DNA from 3 places in the Streptomyces sp. LN549 genome. Region 2 is predicted to be linked to each of the others. Evidence: riboswitches for the same ligand, from Rfam matches in the RefSeq annotation. Region 2 holds a riboswitch; each other region holds the start of a gene.
The links. A riboswitch is a leader RNA that binds a small molecule or an ion and turns the genes downstream of it on or off. The one in region 2 is predicted to bind cobalamin.
Positions count from the first base shown of each region.

Region 1 (4,798 bases), 8.0 Mb from region 2:
CCGTGCGACTCCGGGCGGGCGGCACCCACGCCGAATATTTAGTGGAACATTAAACCACCCGTGAGTGTTGTGGCGTGTGGATACGTACGGGAACGGCCCGGCGGCGCCCTCGACCGAGGAGGTCACATGAGCGACACCTACTACGAGTTCGGTACCGCAGCCGAGCGCTGGGACCGTGCGCAGTTCTTCTTCGGGTCGAAGGAGTACACCATCGCGGCCCGGATTCTGGGCGGGCTCGTCGAGGAGGCGCCGGAGCTGGTCGCGCCCCGGTTGCTGCTGGCGCGGTCCTACTACCACTCGGCGCGGCTCGTCCGGGCCGAGACGGAGCTGCGCGAGGTGCTGGAGCGCGACCCCGTCGAGCAGTACGCACGGCTGATGCTCGGCCGCACGCTGGAGCGTCAGGGCCGGCAGGCCGAGGCGGACACGCAGCTGCGGATGGCCGCCGCACTGTCCGGGGACTTCACCCCGGCCGGTAGCGCCTGACCGCCGCACGTACCGGGCCGCACCCGGAAATCCGGGTGCGGCCCTGCCGTACCGCGTGATACCTCACAGGGCATGACCGACCTCGTCACACCACGCCTGCTCCTCCGTCCGATGACTGTCGCCGATGCCGAGCAGGTGGCGGCGGGACGGCCGGCGGACGGTGTGCGCTGGGCTCCGGGCTATCCCTGGCCCGGGGAGGTGGCGGCGGCCACACGCTTCCTCGAAACCTGCGCGGCCACCGGCGATCCCAGCCCGTTCGCGAACTACGGGATACGACGCCGCGAGGACGGGCTGGTGATCGGCGGAGTCGGGTTTCACGGGGCACCCGACGACAAGGGACACGTGACGATCGGGTACGGACTCGTGCCGTCGGCGCGCGGCATGGGGTACGCGTCGGAGGCGCTTCGCGCGCTGCTGCGGTTCTCCCGCGAGCGAGGCGTCGCGTGCGTGCACGGGGACACCGACCTCGACAACATCGCCTCCCAGTGCGTCATGACAGCAGTGGGCATGCGTCTCGTGAAGGAGGACGCACTGCTGAAGCACTACCGGATCGACTGGGACGCGCCCGCCGGGTCGGAGTGAAGGCGGCTTCCCTACGCACAGAGCCCGCCGGGATATCCCCGGCGGGCTCTGTGCGTGCAGTCGGCACCCTGCGCAAGTCCTGCCGCACACCGGCACGCCGTGCGTGCCGGCGTGCGGGGCCTGTGGTTGCTCCCGGACTCAGCCGGCGACGGTTGCCGGCCGGCTCCCCGTAGCGTCCGTGGCCCTGACCGCCCCCGGTTTCGGAGCCAGCAGTCGTTCGGTGAGGTACCCGAAGACCAGCCCGAAGGTGGTCCAGAGCGTGACCTGCACCGCGAGCGTGGCGAGCCTGAACTCCCAGAGCAGAGCTGCCGGGAAGTCCTTTCCGACCTCGTTGAACGAGGGCAGGAAGGCGTAGGCGAGCCCGATCACCAGCACATAGCCGGCGGCCGCGGTGATGGTGGCGTTCCAGTTGCCCAGGCGGGGAGCCAGCCGCTTGCCGAGGATGACGGCGGCGACGGCCAGCAGGACGCTGAGCGCGACCATCAGGAAGAACAGGGTGGTGCGTCTGCCGATGGTGTCGGGGTTGCCGACCGCCGGCGGATTCGCCGGGTACTTCAGGAATGGCACGACGTACACGGTCAGCAGGGCCGCTCCCGCGATCAGCGCCGCCGTCGCCCTGGGGCCGAAGCGGCCCATCCGGCCGAGGGCGTAGCAGAAGACGAGTGCGGCGATGCCGCCGACAGCGACGCCGAAGACGAGTACACCGGTGGCGAGGCCGACGGTGGACTGCATGGTGCGACTGACGAGTTCCTCGCCACCGCCGTGGTCATGGCTGTGCGTCTCTTCGAGGGCGATGGCCGCGTCGACGCGGGACTCGCCGAGGAAGTAGGCGACCAGAAGTGCGAGCGCACCCGCGACGAGGCCGGCCAGCATGCCGCGGACCAGCAGAGCTCTGACAGATATGGAGTTCATGAGGGGTTCCCCTGGGTCAACCGGTTGGATCAGTGGCAGGGGAAACCGAGGAGGTGGCGCCCGTCGTGGACCCACTCGTGCACGCCTTCGCCCGAGATGAGCGCGGTGGCGCCCTGCTCGGCGCCGACGAAGTACAGCAGGATCAGCATGAGGATGCCGAAGAAGGCCGCCCAAGGGGCAATGGCCTTCAGCGAGATGGGGGTGATGGCGGGTGCGACGGCGGCGGGGGCAGCAGTCTGTGCCATGGCAGAACCTCCTGGGGGAACACGCGTCCCGATCGTGGTGCCTGAGACGAAGATGCTGGGTCTGACTTCCCGTGCAGATACGGGTTCACAGTGGCGCGACCGTGCCGGATTCTCACCGGACTTCCGTCACACCTTCGTCTTGTCGCGACCATACCGCCTGGGAGCGGGCGCCGCCATGGTGCCCGTGGACAGGCCGGCAGGCCCCGGATGCCATGGTGTGCTTGGCCAAGTGGCCACAGTTCAGGGAGTTGAGAGCGGGTATGACGGTACGGGTGATGTTGATCTCACCGGCGATGAACGCCGCACTGCGCGAGGCCCGGTTCGCGGGTGATGCGCCGCTCGACGACTCCGGGCTCCGGCAGGCCCGGGCCGCAGCGCAGGGCGTCCCCGCCGCCGACCTGATTCTGCACGGACCGTCCGGACGCTGCACCCTGACGGCCGGCGCACTGGGGCTCCGGTCAGCAGCCGATCATGCCCTCGGCGACTGGGAGTTGGGCCGATGGACCGGGGCGCGGCTGGACGAGGTGAGTGCGAGTGAGCCGGAGGGGGTGGCGGCGTGGCTGGCGGACCCCTCCGCCGCTCCGCACGGGGGAGAGTCGCTTCTGGACCTGTGCGTCCGAGCGGGCGCCTGGCTCGACTCGCTGCACGGCAGCGATGACGGGCGGGTACTGGCGGTGGTCGAGCCCGCTGTCGTGCGAGCCGCCCTCGTCCATGCACTGGCCCTGCCCCCGCAGGCGTTCTGGCGGTTCGACGTGGCCCCGTTGACGCTGACCGAGTTCAGCGGCAGGTCGGGGCGGTGGAACCTGCGCTGCGGCCGGCCGCTCGCGGCGGTACCGGTGGGCTGACCCACGCACCGGAGCGGGCGAGGACGCGTACGTACAAGAACTGTGGTTGTGCAGGAGCCTTGACACCCTCTTGGTTCACTTCTTAAATCACGTAGTGAACTAAGGCCTCACCTCCCCCATGTGACCACCATGCCCCCACTTGTCATATGCATGGCGATCGCATGCCCCTCCGTCCCGCACGGGAAGGAAAACCCATGAGTTCCCCCCACCTGACCAGGCGTCTCCTGGTCTCCGCACTCTCGGTGCTCGCTCTGGTATCGGCCACGTCCGGTCTCGCTGCCGGGGCCCCCGCGCCGTCGTCGACCGCCCGAGGCGCCGGCGCCGCACGGGCGGCGGCTGCCGTGACGACGTTCGCCGACGAGTTCGACGGCGCCGCCGGTTCGGCGGTGAACGGCAGCAAGTGGCAGATCGAGACCGGCGACAACGTCAACAACCACGAGCGGCAGTACTACAAGGCCGGCAACAGCAACGCCGCGCTGGACGGCCAGGGCCATCTGGTCATCACCGCGCGCAAGGAGAACCCGAACAACTACCAGTGCTGGTACGGCACCTGCCAGTACACCTCGGCCCGGCTGAACACCTCCGGGAAGTTCACCCAGACCTACGGCCACGTCGAGGCCAGGATGAAGATCCCGCGCGGCCAGGGCATGTGGCCGGCCTTCTGGATGCTGGGCGACGACATCGGACAGGTCGGCTGGCCCAACTCCGGCGAGATCGACATCATGGAGAACGTCGGCTTCGAACCCTCCACCGTCCACGGCACCCTGCACGGCCCCGGCTACTCCGGCTCGGCCGGCATCGGCGCCGGGTACACCCTTGCGAACGGGCAGGCCTTCGCCGACGCCTTCCACACCTTCGCCATCGACTGGGCGCCCGACTCGGTCACCTGGTCCGTCGACGGCAACGTCTACCAGCACCGCACCCCCGCCGACACCGGCTCCAACACCTGGGCCTTCAACAAGCCCTTCTTCCTCATCCTCAACCTCGCCGTCGGCGGATACTGGCCCGGCGACCCCGACGGCAACACCGCCTTCCCCCAGCAACTCGTCGTCGACCACGTCCGCGTCACCACCAGCGACACCCAGCCGACGGCCTGAGACAGCCGGCACGGCGGCCATCGGTCCCGGAGCACAGCCCGAGGGGGGCCGTGCTCCGGGACCCTTGCCCGACGACTCCGAAGCGCTCGCGCCGTGGCTACTTCCCGCCCCTGCGCGCCTCGTTGAGCCTCGCGTCCAGGGTGATGGCCGCATCGATCATGGCCAAGTGCGTGAACGCCTGCGGGAAGTTGCCCAACTGCCGCCCGGTCAGGCCGATCTCCTCCGAGTACAGGCCCAGGTGGTTGGCGTAGGTGAGCATCTTCTCCAGGACCAGTCGGGCCTGGTCGGTACGGCCGGCCCGCGCCAGGGCATCGACGTACATGAACGTGCAGAGGGAGAACGTTCCCTCGGAGCCGCGCAGGCCGTCGGGCGACGCCTCGGGGTTGTAGCGGTAGACCAGGCTGTCACTGACCAGCTCGCGTTCCATCGCGTCCAGCGTGGACTTCCACATCGGATCGTCCGGCGTGATGAAGCCGACCGTCGGCATGCGCAGCAGTGACGAGTCGAGCACGTCCTCGCCGTAATGCTGCACGAAGGCCTGCTTCTTCGGGTCCCATCCCCGGCTCAGTACCTGCCGGTAGATCTCGTCCCGGGCCTCCACCCAGCGGCCACGGGCCGCCGGGCGGCCGTCGTC
Region 1 is NZ_JAZHRI010000002.1:8,531,167-8,535,964, reverse strand. Features, by position in the region: gene SH922_RS37750 (tetratricopeptide repeat protein) at 127-483, shown strand; gene SH922_RS37745 (GNAT family N-acetyltransferase) at 556-1,065, shown strand; gene SH922_RS37740 (CbtA family protein) at 1,204-1,977, opposite strand; gene SH922_RS37735 (CbtB-domain containing protein) at 2,007-2,222, opposite strand; adenosylcobalamin (AdoCbl) riboswitch at 2,267-2,362, opposite strand; gene SH922_RS37730 (histidine phosphatase family protein) at 2,483-3,067, shown strand; partial or broken gene SH922_RS37725 (family 16 glycosylhydrolase) at 3,262-4,158, shown strand; gene SH922_RS37720 (glycoside hydrolase family 15 protein) at 4,262-4,798, opposite strand, start outside.
Region 1: it holds a riboswitch for cobalamin, as region 2 does, so the genes downstream of both, SH922_RS37735 (CbtB-domain containing protein) here and SH922_RS02495 (ABC transporter substrate-binding protein) in region 2, are expected to answer to the same signal.

Region 2 (4,798 bases):
TGCAGGGGCGGGTCGGCGAGGAAGGGGTGTTCCGCAGCGAGACCGAGGGGCGCAGGCACCGCTTTCGCGCGTCGATCGGACGGGTCACCGCGGGCCGGATCTGTATGAGCGCCAGCGCGGTGGGGTCCGCACGCGCCACGCTGGCCGTCGCCGTCCGCTACGGCGGCCACCGTTTCGTCTCGGGGAGCCGCCCGTCACCGCCTGTCCCGGTGATCGCGCACCGCAGTCACCACGGGCCGCTCGCCGAGGCCATGGCCACCGTCTTCGCGATGAGCCTGCTGCACCGGCGGGTCCTCGACCGCTGGGAGGAGGCGGCGGCAGGACCGCCCGCGGACCGGGAGGCGGCCGAGCGGCTGGTCGACGTGGCCAAGGGGTGGATCACCTGGCAGGCCCGGTCCGTCATCGTCGAATGCCGGGAACGGTGCGGTGCCCAGGGGCTGCTGGAGAACAACGGGATGACCGAACTCGTCACCGGCGTCGAGGGCGCCATCACCGCCGAGGGTGACAACCTGGCCATCCACTCCAGGGCGGCCGCGGGACTGCTCTTGGAGGCCGCCCGGGACCCGGACGAAGGTCCGGCGGCCGCTCCGCCCGGCGGCGACCTCACCGATCTGCGCTTCCTCGGCCGGCTCCTGGACCAGGTGGAGCGTATCTGGTTCGCCCGGGCGGCCGCACGGATGGCCCGGGTGGCGCACGGCGACCCGCTGGAGCGCTGGAACGAGGGGTCCGGGCCCGCGCTGCGGGGAGTGGAGGCCCATGCGTACCGGCAGGCAGCCCACGCGTACGAGTGCGCGCTCGAGGCCCTGCCCAGCGGCGAGGCCCGCGAGCGGCTGGGCGAACTGGCCCGGCTGTTCGCTCTGCGCTGGGTCGCGCGCAACAGCGGGGATCTGCTTGCGGCCGGCCACCTGACCGCTGGTCAGGTCGAGGGACTGACCGATGTCAGCGAGCAGTTCATCGCCGCCGTGAGCGGTCATCTGCCGGAACTGACCGAGTCCTTCGCGTTGCCCGGTGAACTGCTCGCCGACTGGCCCATCGCGGGAGCCCGCTACACGGACGCGTACGACGACGCGGGCGCCTCCTGGCACACCGCCGCGGCCCGGGAACCTGCCGGGGACGCACGATGACAGGCGCACCGCTGAAGGGAGCCGCAGCCCTGCCGCGCCGGGCGGCGGGCGCGCTCCGGTGCCTGGGCGTCCGCGTCGTCCTGCTGGCCTTCTGGGGGACCGCAGCCCTGCTCTCACGCTGGTGCGAGGGGGTGCGCACCCACGGTGGCGAATCGGTTCGCCGCAAGGCGTGACCGGAGCGGTGCGCCCGGACACTCCGGCGTCGGGGCGGTGCGCGGCCGCGCCGCCCCGTCCGCCCCACCGCCCGTGCCCGGGCGCACCGCCGCTGAGCTGCGCAGAGGCTCGTGGTAGCGTGCCGAGAGCCAGTCGAACTCCACGTAGGGGTCAGGGAATCCGGTGCGAATCCGGAACTGACGCGCAGCGGTGAGGGGGACGGGCGGGGCCACAGCCACTGGGAGACCCACGGTTTCCCGGGAAGGCGTCCCGTCCGCGTGAACCCGAGTCCGAAGACCTGCTGGCACCCGCGGTCCGGTACCGGGCTGCGGAACTCCGTACACCGGGCCCCGCGCATGGGCCCAGAGACGCCGAGGTACTTCGTGCCGCCCATAGCCGGCCCCACCCGTTCCGCCGCCCTGCTCACCGCCGCACTGATCCTGCTGACCGCCTGCGGCGGCGGCAGGGACAGCACCGCCGCCAAGGCCGGGGGAGCCGACGGCTATCCGGTGACCCTGCAGAACTGCGGACGGACCGTCACCGTGGACGCGGCCCCGCAGCGCGCCGTGCCGGTCGACCAGGGATCGACCGAGATCCTGCTCTCGCTCGGACTGGCCGACCGGCTCGCCGCCACGGCCACCTGGACCGACCCCGTGTTGAAGGGCTTGGAGAAGGCCAACGCCGGCATCCCGAGGATCTCCGACAACCGGCCCTCGTCGGAGAAGGTCCTGGATCAGGAGCCCGACTTCGTCAGCGCCTCCTTCGAGTCGACGCTCGCCAAGGGCGGTGTCGCCCCACGCGAGCAGTTCGAGGCGCTCGGCGTCCCCACCTACGTCTCGCCCGCCGACTGCACCGCCAAGGACAACAGCAAGGACGGTGACGGTGTCCGGACCGGCGCCCTGACCATGGACAGCGTCTACCGCGAAGTACAGGACCTGGCCAAGGTGTTCGGCGTTCCCGAGCGCGGCGAGAGACTCGTTGCCGAGCTGCGCGCCCGGGTGCGCAAGGCGACGGGAGGCATCGACGCCTCAGGCGCCTCCCTGATGTACTGGTTCGCCAACTCCGAGGCCCCGTACCTGGCCGGCTGCTGCGGAGCGCCCGGCATCATCACCCGGGAACTCGGCGCGAAGAACGCCTTCGACGACACCCACGAGGAATGGCCCCAGATCAACTGGGAGACCGTCGCCGACCGCAACCCGGACGTGCTGGTCATCGGCGACCTGACGCGCAAGTCGCAGACCGCCGAGAGCGCCGCGAAGAAGATCGCCTTCCTGGAGTCCAACCCCGCCACGAAGAACATGGACGCCGTCCGGCACAAGCGCTACGTGCTGCTCAGCGGCCAGGCCATGAACCCGACCATCCGGACCGTCGAGGGTGTGGAGCGCGTGGCAGCCGGCCTGCGTACCTTCGGGCTCGCGAGGTGACGGACACCGAACAGGCCGCGGCACCGCGCGAGGACGCGAGTGTGCACGCCAGGCCCGGCCGGCGGGGCGCCCGGCGTGTCCGGGGCGGACTCCTGTGGGCCGGCGGGCTCCTGCTGCTGGCCCTGTCCGTCGCCCTCGCCGTCACCATCGGCCCGGCCCGGATCTCCGTCGCCGACGTCTGGTCCACGGTCGCCTCCCACCTCGGTGCCGGTGAGTCGCGGCTCAGCCCGATCCGCGACGGCATCATCTGGAACCTGCGCATGCCGCGCACCCTGCTCGCCGCCGTCTGCGGCGCGGGGCTCGCGGTCTGCGGCACCGTCATGCAGTCGCTGCTGCGCAACCCGCTCGCCGACCCCTTCGTCCTCGGCGTCTCCTCCGGGGCGTCGACCGGCGCGGTCGTGGTAGTCGTTCTCGGCGTCGGCGGGGGAGCGGTCTCCCTGTCGGCCGGGGCGTTCATCGGGGCGCTCTGCTCCTTCGCCCTGGTCCTGCTGCTCAGCCACACCCTCGGCGGCAGCACCGACCGGGTCGTGCTGTCAGGGGTCGCGGCCATGCAGCTCTTCTCCGCGCTCACCTCCTTCGTCGTGATGACCGCCGCCGACGCCGAGCAGACCCGCGGGGTGCTGTTCTGGCTGCTGGGCTCACTCGGCGGCGTCGGCTGGAGCGATGTGTGGACCTGCTCCGCCGTGCTCGCCGTGACGCTGCTGATCTGCCTCGGCCACGCCCGTACGCTCGACGCCTTCGCCTTCGGCCAGGACGCGGCAGCCACCCTCGGCGTCCACGTCGGCCGTACCCGGATCGTCCTGTTGTGCGCGACCGCGCTGCTGACCGCCGCACTCGTGAGCTCGGCCGGTGCCATCGGGTTCGTCGGACTGGTGCTGCCGCACGCGGCCCGTGCGCTCACCGGTTCCGGGCACCGCAGGCTGCTGCCGGTCACCGCGCTCGCCGGGGCCGTCTTCCTGGTCTGGGTCGACACCCTCGCCCGGACCGTCCTCGACCCGCAGGAGGTTCCGGTGGGAGTCGTCACCGCCCTGATCGGGGTACCCGCCTTCGTGCTGGTCCTCCACCGCACCAGGCGGACCACATGACCCCGACCACCCCCGGCGGCCTGCGGGCCGACCGGGTCAGCAGGGAGGCGGGCGGCCGCCTCATCCTGGACGGTGTCTCGCTCGCCCCGCCGCCGGGCGCCACCATCGGGCTGATCGGCCCGAACGGTTCCGGAAAGTCCACCCTGCTGCGGATCCTGGCCGGAGTTCTGGCCCCGGACGCGGGCGTGGTCACCCTCGACGACGATCCGCTGGCCGCCATAGGGCGCCGCACCGTGGCCAGACGGGTCGCGGTGGTCGACCAGCACGCCGTCACGCAGGTCGAGCTGAGCGTCGTGGACGTCGTGCGCCTGGGCCGCATCCCGCACCGTCGCGCCTGGTCGGCGCCGGGGGCAGCGGACGAGGCGGCGGTGCGCGAGGCCCTGGAGCGGACCGGTCTCGCCGACCGCCGTGACCAGTCCTGGCACACACTCTCCGGCGGGGAGCGCCAGCGCGTCCAGATCGCCCGTGCGCTGGCCCAGCAGCCGCGTGAACTCCTGCTGGACGAACCGACCAACCATCTGGACATCCAGCACCAGCTGGAACTGCTGTCCCTGGTCACGTCCTTGCCGCTGACCGCCGTCGTCGCCCTGCACGACCTCAATCTGGCCGCGATGTTCTGTGACCGGATCGTGGTGATGAACGACGGACGGGTGGTCGCGGGCGGCAGCCCGGCGGAGGTGATCACCGAGGAGCTCATCGCCGACGTCTACCGCGTGTCCGCCGTCGTGACACCGGACGGCCCGCAGGGGCGGCCCTCGGTGCGCTTTCGTCCGGAGCGGTCCTCACTCCGCATCGGGCAAGACTCCCGAGCGGGCTGACTCCCTGCCGCGGCCCGGCTGCTCCGTGCCCCGGAACGCAAGGGGCGGACCCTCGTGCGGGGCCCGCCCCTCGCTGGTGCGGTACGGCCGTGCGGCGCGGTACGCGGGGGGTCAGCGGCGCCGCCCCTGACCGAATTCACCGCCCATGTCCTTGCCACCCATGTCCTTGCCGCTCTTGGTCGTACCGTCCGCGT
Region 2 is NZ_JAZHRI010000002.1:523,610-528,407, reverse strand. Features, by position in the region: gene SH922_RS02505 (acyl-CoA dehydrogenase) at 1-1,124, shown strand, start outside; gene SH922_RS02500 (hypothetical protein) at 1,121-1,297, shown strand; cobalamin riboswitch at 1,411-1,598, shown strand; gene SH922_RS02495 (ABC transporter substrate-binding protein) at 1,661-2,701, shown strand; gene SH922_RS02490 (FecCD family ABC transporter permease) at 2,743-3,786, shown strand; gene SH922_RS02485 (ABC transporter ATP-binding protein) at 3,783-4,604, shown strand; gene SH922_RS02480 (PRC and DUF2382 domain-containing protein) at 4,716-4,798, opposite strand, start outside.

Region 3 (4,798 bases), 5.4 Mb from region 2:
CGGCGCCCTGGTGCCCGCCGCGATCATGTCGATCGCCGCGGCCAACCTGTTCACCCGCAACATCTACAAGGACTTCCTGAAGCCCGACGCGACACCCGCGCAGGAGACCAAGGTCTCCAAGCTGGTCTCGCTGCTGGTGAAGGTCGGTGCGCTCGCCTTCGTCCTCACCATGGACAAGACGGTCGCGATCAACTTCCAGCTGCTCGGCGGTATCTGGATCCTCCAGACGATGCCGGCCCTGGTCGGCGGGCTGTTCACCCGGTGGTTCCACCGCTGGGCGCTGCTCGCGGGCTGGGCGGTCGGCATGGCGTACGGAACGCTCGCCGCGTACGGCGTCGCCAGCCCGACCCAGAAGCACTTCGGCGGGTCGTCCAAGGAGATCCCGGGCCTCGGCGAGATCGGCTACATCGGTCTGACGGCCTTCGTGCTGAACGTCGTGGTGGTCGTCGTCCTCACCTTCGTCCTGAACGCGGTGAAGGCGCCGGCCGGGGTCGACGAGACCTCTCCGGGCGACTACACCGCGGACGCGGGCGACCCGGGCGTGAAGACGGAGCTCCCGCCGGCCACCGCCGGTGCGCCGGGCGGCCACTGACCGCCACCTGCGTGAACGGGCCGCCGTGCGCCTCCGGGGAGGGGTGCGGCGGCCCGTTCGCGCGTCCTGCGGAAAACCCTTTGCGGCCACGGCCCGTGGGTACGGCAGACTTCCGCCCATGGACATAGCGATCCGGCCGGTCGAGCCCGCCGAGCACGCGCTCCTCGGCGAGATCACCGCCGAGGCCTATCTCGGCGACGGGCTCCTGGACTTCGGCGCCGACGATCCGTACCTGGTGCAGCTGCGCGACGTACCCCGCCGGGCCGCCGAGGCCGAGGTACTGGTGGCCGCCGACGCGCGGGGCCGCGTCCTGGGCGGGGTCACCTACGCCCCGCCGGGCAACCCGTGGGCCGACATCGCGACGGCCGACGAGGCCGAGTTCCGGATGCTGGCGGTCTCCCGCGAGGCCCGCGGCGCCGGGGCGGGCGAGGCGCTCGTACGGGCCTGTATCGACCGCGCACGGGGCACCACGGGGGTCACGGGGCTCGTCCTGTCGACGCAGCCGGCCATGCACGGCGCCCATAGGATCTACGGGCGCCTCGGCTTCGTACGGACCCCCGAGAGGGACTGGAGCCCCATCGCCGAGCTCAAGCTGCTGACGTACCGTCTGGAGCTCGGGCCCCTGCCGTAAGGGCGCACTTGGAGGGTCCGAGATCTCGCACGACACAACATGTGGGGGCTGCCGCATCCGGCAGCCCCCACATGTATGCTCGTGCTCGCTGTCGCCGCAGGGAAATCCGGTGTGAATCCGGAACTGTCCCGCAACGGTGTGTTCGGTGTGCTTTTGTGCACTCCCGAGTCCGAGGTCCTGCCGACAGCGCATCCGGCTCGACCGATCCGGATGCCCAGACGTCCGGGCCTCGTGGATGGGCCGGTGGACGCCGCACGGAGCGCTGCCCTGCCGGGTCCCGCTCCGCCCGGCTGCCCCCGCTCCCCGAAGGCCCGGAGCCGAGCGAGGGAGAGCACCGCGTGACCATCGCGCCAGCCGATCCGGTTTCAGCGGCCGAGTCCGAAGCAGCCGAGGCCGAGACGGTCCGGTCCGGCGGACCCGCGAAGGACAGACCGGGGACCGCACTGCTGCGGACCCTGACCGACCTCACCGCCGATCTGCCCGACACCGACCCCGGACGCGTCGCCGCCGCCGCGCTGCGCGGCCGTAACGCCCGGTCGGACGAGGCCGAGCTGCGCTCGCTGGCCACCGAGGCCGCCGCGGGCCTGATCTCCGAGGACCCCGCCTACTCCCGGCTCGCCGCCCGTCTCCTCACCCGCACCATCGCGGACGAGGCGGCCGGGCAGGGCGCGACGTCATTCTCCGCCTCGGTCGCCGTCGGGCACCGCGAGGGCCTGATCGCCGACCGCACCGCCGAGTTCGTGACGCTCCACGCGGCCGCCCTGGACGCGCTGGTCGGGCAGTCGCTCGCCGACGGCGCCGACGACCGTTTCGGCTACTTCGGCCTGCGCACCCTGCACAGCCGCTACCTGCTGCGCCACCCGCTCAGCCGTCAGGTCATCGAGACGCCGCAGCACTTCATGCTGCGCGTCGCCTCCGGGCTCGCCGAGGACACCTCCGAGCGCGCCCTGGACGAGGTCGCCGCGCTGTACGGGCTGATGAGCCGGCTGGACTACCTGCCCTCCTCCCCCACGCTCTTCAACTCCGGCACCCGCCACCCGCAGATGTCCTCCTGCTACCTGCTGGACTCGCCGCTGGACGAGCTGGACTCGATCTACGACCGCTACCACCAGGTGGCGCGCCTCTCCAAGCACGCGGGCGGCATCGGCCTCTCGTACTCCCGCATCCGCGCCCGCGGTTCACTGATCCGCGGCACCAACGGGCACTCCAACGGCATCGTCCCGTTCCTGAAGACGCTCGACGCCTCCGTCGCCGCGGTCAACCAGGGCGGCCGGCGCAAGGGCGCCGCCGCCGTCTATCTGGAGACGTGGCACGCGGACATCGAGGAGTTCCTGGAGCTGCGCGACAACACGGGCGAGGACCAGCGGCGTACGCACAACCTCAACCTGGCGCACTGGATCCCCGACGAGTTCATGCGCCGGGTGGACGCGGACAGCGCCTGGTCGCTGTTCTCCCCGGCCGACGTGCCCGAGCTGGTCGACCTGTGGGGCGACGAGTTCGACGCCGCCTACCGCGCGGCCGAGGCCAGGGGCCTGGCCCGCAAGACCATGCCGGCCCGTGAGCTCTACGGCCGCATGATGCGGACCCTCGCCCAGACCGGTCAGGGCTGGATGACGTTCAAGGACGCCTCCAACCGGACCGCGAACCAGGCCGCCGAGCCCGGCCGCGTCGTGCACTCCTCGAACCTGTGCACCGAGATCCTCGAAGTCACGGACGACGGCGAGACGGCCGTCTGCAACCTGGGTTCGGTCAACCTCGGCGCGTTCGTCGCCGACGGCGGCATCGACTGGGAGCGGCTCGACGCCACCGTCCGTACCGCCGTGACGTTCCTCGACCGGGTCGTCGACATCAACTTCTACCCGACCGAGCAGGCCGGCCGGTCCAACGCCCGCTGGCGGCCGGTGGGTCTGGGCGCGATGGGTCTCCAGGACGTCTTCTTCCAGCTGCGGCTGCCGTTCGACTCCGCCGAGGCCCGCGCCCTGTCGACGAGGATCTCCGAGCGCATCATGCTCGCGGCCTACGAGGCGTCCTGCGACCTCGCGGAGCGCTCGGGCCCGCTGCCCGCATGGTCCGAGACGCGCGCCGCCCGCGGTGTGCTGCACCCCGACCACTACGACACCGAGCTGAACTGGCCGGAGCGCTGGGACGCCCTGCGCGCCCGGGTCGCGAAGACCGGCATGCGCAACTCCCTGCTCCTGGCCATCGCGCCGACGGCGACGATCGCCTCGATCGCGGGCGTGTACGAGTGCATCGAGCCGCAGGTCTCCAACCTCTTCAAGCGCGAGACGCTCAGCGGCGAGTTCCTCCAGGTCAACGCGTATCTGGTGGACGAGCTGAAGAAGCTCGGCGTGTGGGACGCGCGGACCCGTGAGGCGCTGCGCGAGGCGAGCGGCTCGGTGCAGGGCTTCGCCTGGATCCCCGAGGAGGTGCGGGCGCTGTACCGCACGGCGTGGGAGATCCCGCAGCGCGGCCTGATCGACATGGCGGCGGCCCGCACGCCGTTCCTCGACCAGAGCCAGTCGCTGAACCTGTTCCTGGAGACGCCGACGATCGGCAAGCTCTCCTCGATGTACGCGTACGCCTGGAAGCAGGGGCTGAAGACGACGTACTACCTGCGCTCCCGCCCGGCGACCCGGATCGCCCGTGCGGCGTCCGCCGCCCCGGTCCCCGAGCAGGCACCCGCGCCCGACGCGGACGCGATCGCCTGCTCCCTGGAAAACCCCGAGTCCTGCGAGGCCTGCCAGTAATGAGCTCCAACGACCACAAGAACCTGCTGGACCCGGGCTTCGAACTGACCCTGCGGCCGATGCGCTACCCGGACTTCTACGAGCGCTACCGGGACGCGATCAAGAACACCTGGCACGTGGAGGAGGTCGACCTCCACTCCGACGTGGCGGACCTCGCCAAGATGTCGCCCGCCGAGCAGCATCTGATCGGGCGGCTGGTGGCGTTCTTCGCGACCGGTGACTCGATCGTCTCCAACAACCTCGTGCTGACCCTGTACAAGCACATCAACTCCCCCGAGGCGCGGCTGTACCTGTCGCGGCAGCTCTTCGAGGAGGCCGTGCACGTCCAGTTCTATCTGACGCTGCTCGACACGTATCTGCCCGATCCGGACGACCGGGCGGCCGCCTTCGACGCGGTCGAGGAGATCCCGTCGATCCGTGAGAAGGCGCAGTTCTGCTTCCGGTGGATGGACTCGGTCGAGAAGATCGACCGGCTGGAGACGAAGGCCGACCGCCGCCGTTTCCTGCTGAACCTGATCTGCTTCGCGGCGTGCATCGAGGGGCTGTTCTTCTACGGCGCCTTCGCGTACGTGTACTGGTTCCGCTCGCGCGGACTGCTGCACGGCCTCGCCACGGGCACCAACTGGGTGTTCCGTGACGAGACGATGCACATGAACTTCGCGTTCGAGGTCGTGGACACCGTCCGCAAGGAGGAGCCCGACCTCTTCGACGACGCGCTCCAGCAGCAGGTCACCGACATGCTGAAGGAGGCCGTCGAGGCGGAGCTGCAGTTCGGCCGCGACCTGTGCGGCGACGGGCTGCCCGGCATGAACACCGAGTCGATGCGCC
Region 3 is NZ_JAZHRI010000002.1:5,879,960-5,884,757, reverse strand. Features, by position in the region: gene mctP (monocarboxylate uptake permease MctP) at 1-592, shown strand, start outside; gene SH922_RS26820 (GNAT family N-acetyltransferase) at 711-1,223, shown strand; cobalamin riboswitch at 1,286-1,423, shown strand; gene SH922_RS26815 (ribonucleoside-diphosphate reductase subunit alpha) at 1,562-3,970, shown strand; gene SH922_RS26810 (ribonucleotide-diphosphate reductase subunit beta) at 3,970-4,798, shown strand, end outside.
Region 3: it holds a riboswitch for cobalamin, as region 2 does, so the genes downstream of both, SH922_RS26815 (ribonucleoside-diphosphate reductase subunit alpha) here and SH922_RS02495 (ABC transporter substrate-binding protein) in region 2, are expected to answer to the same signal.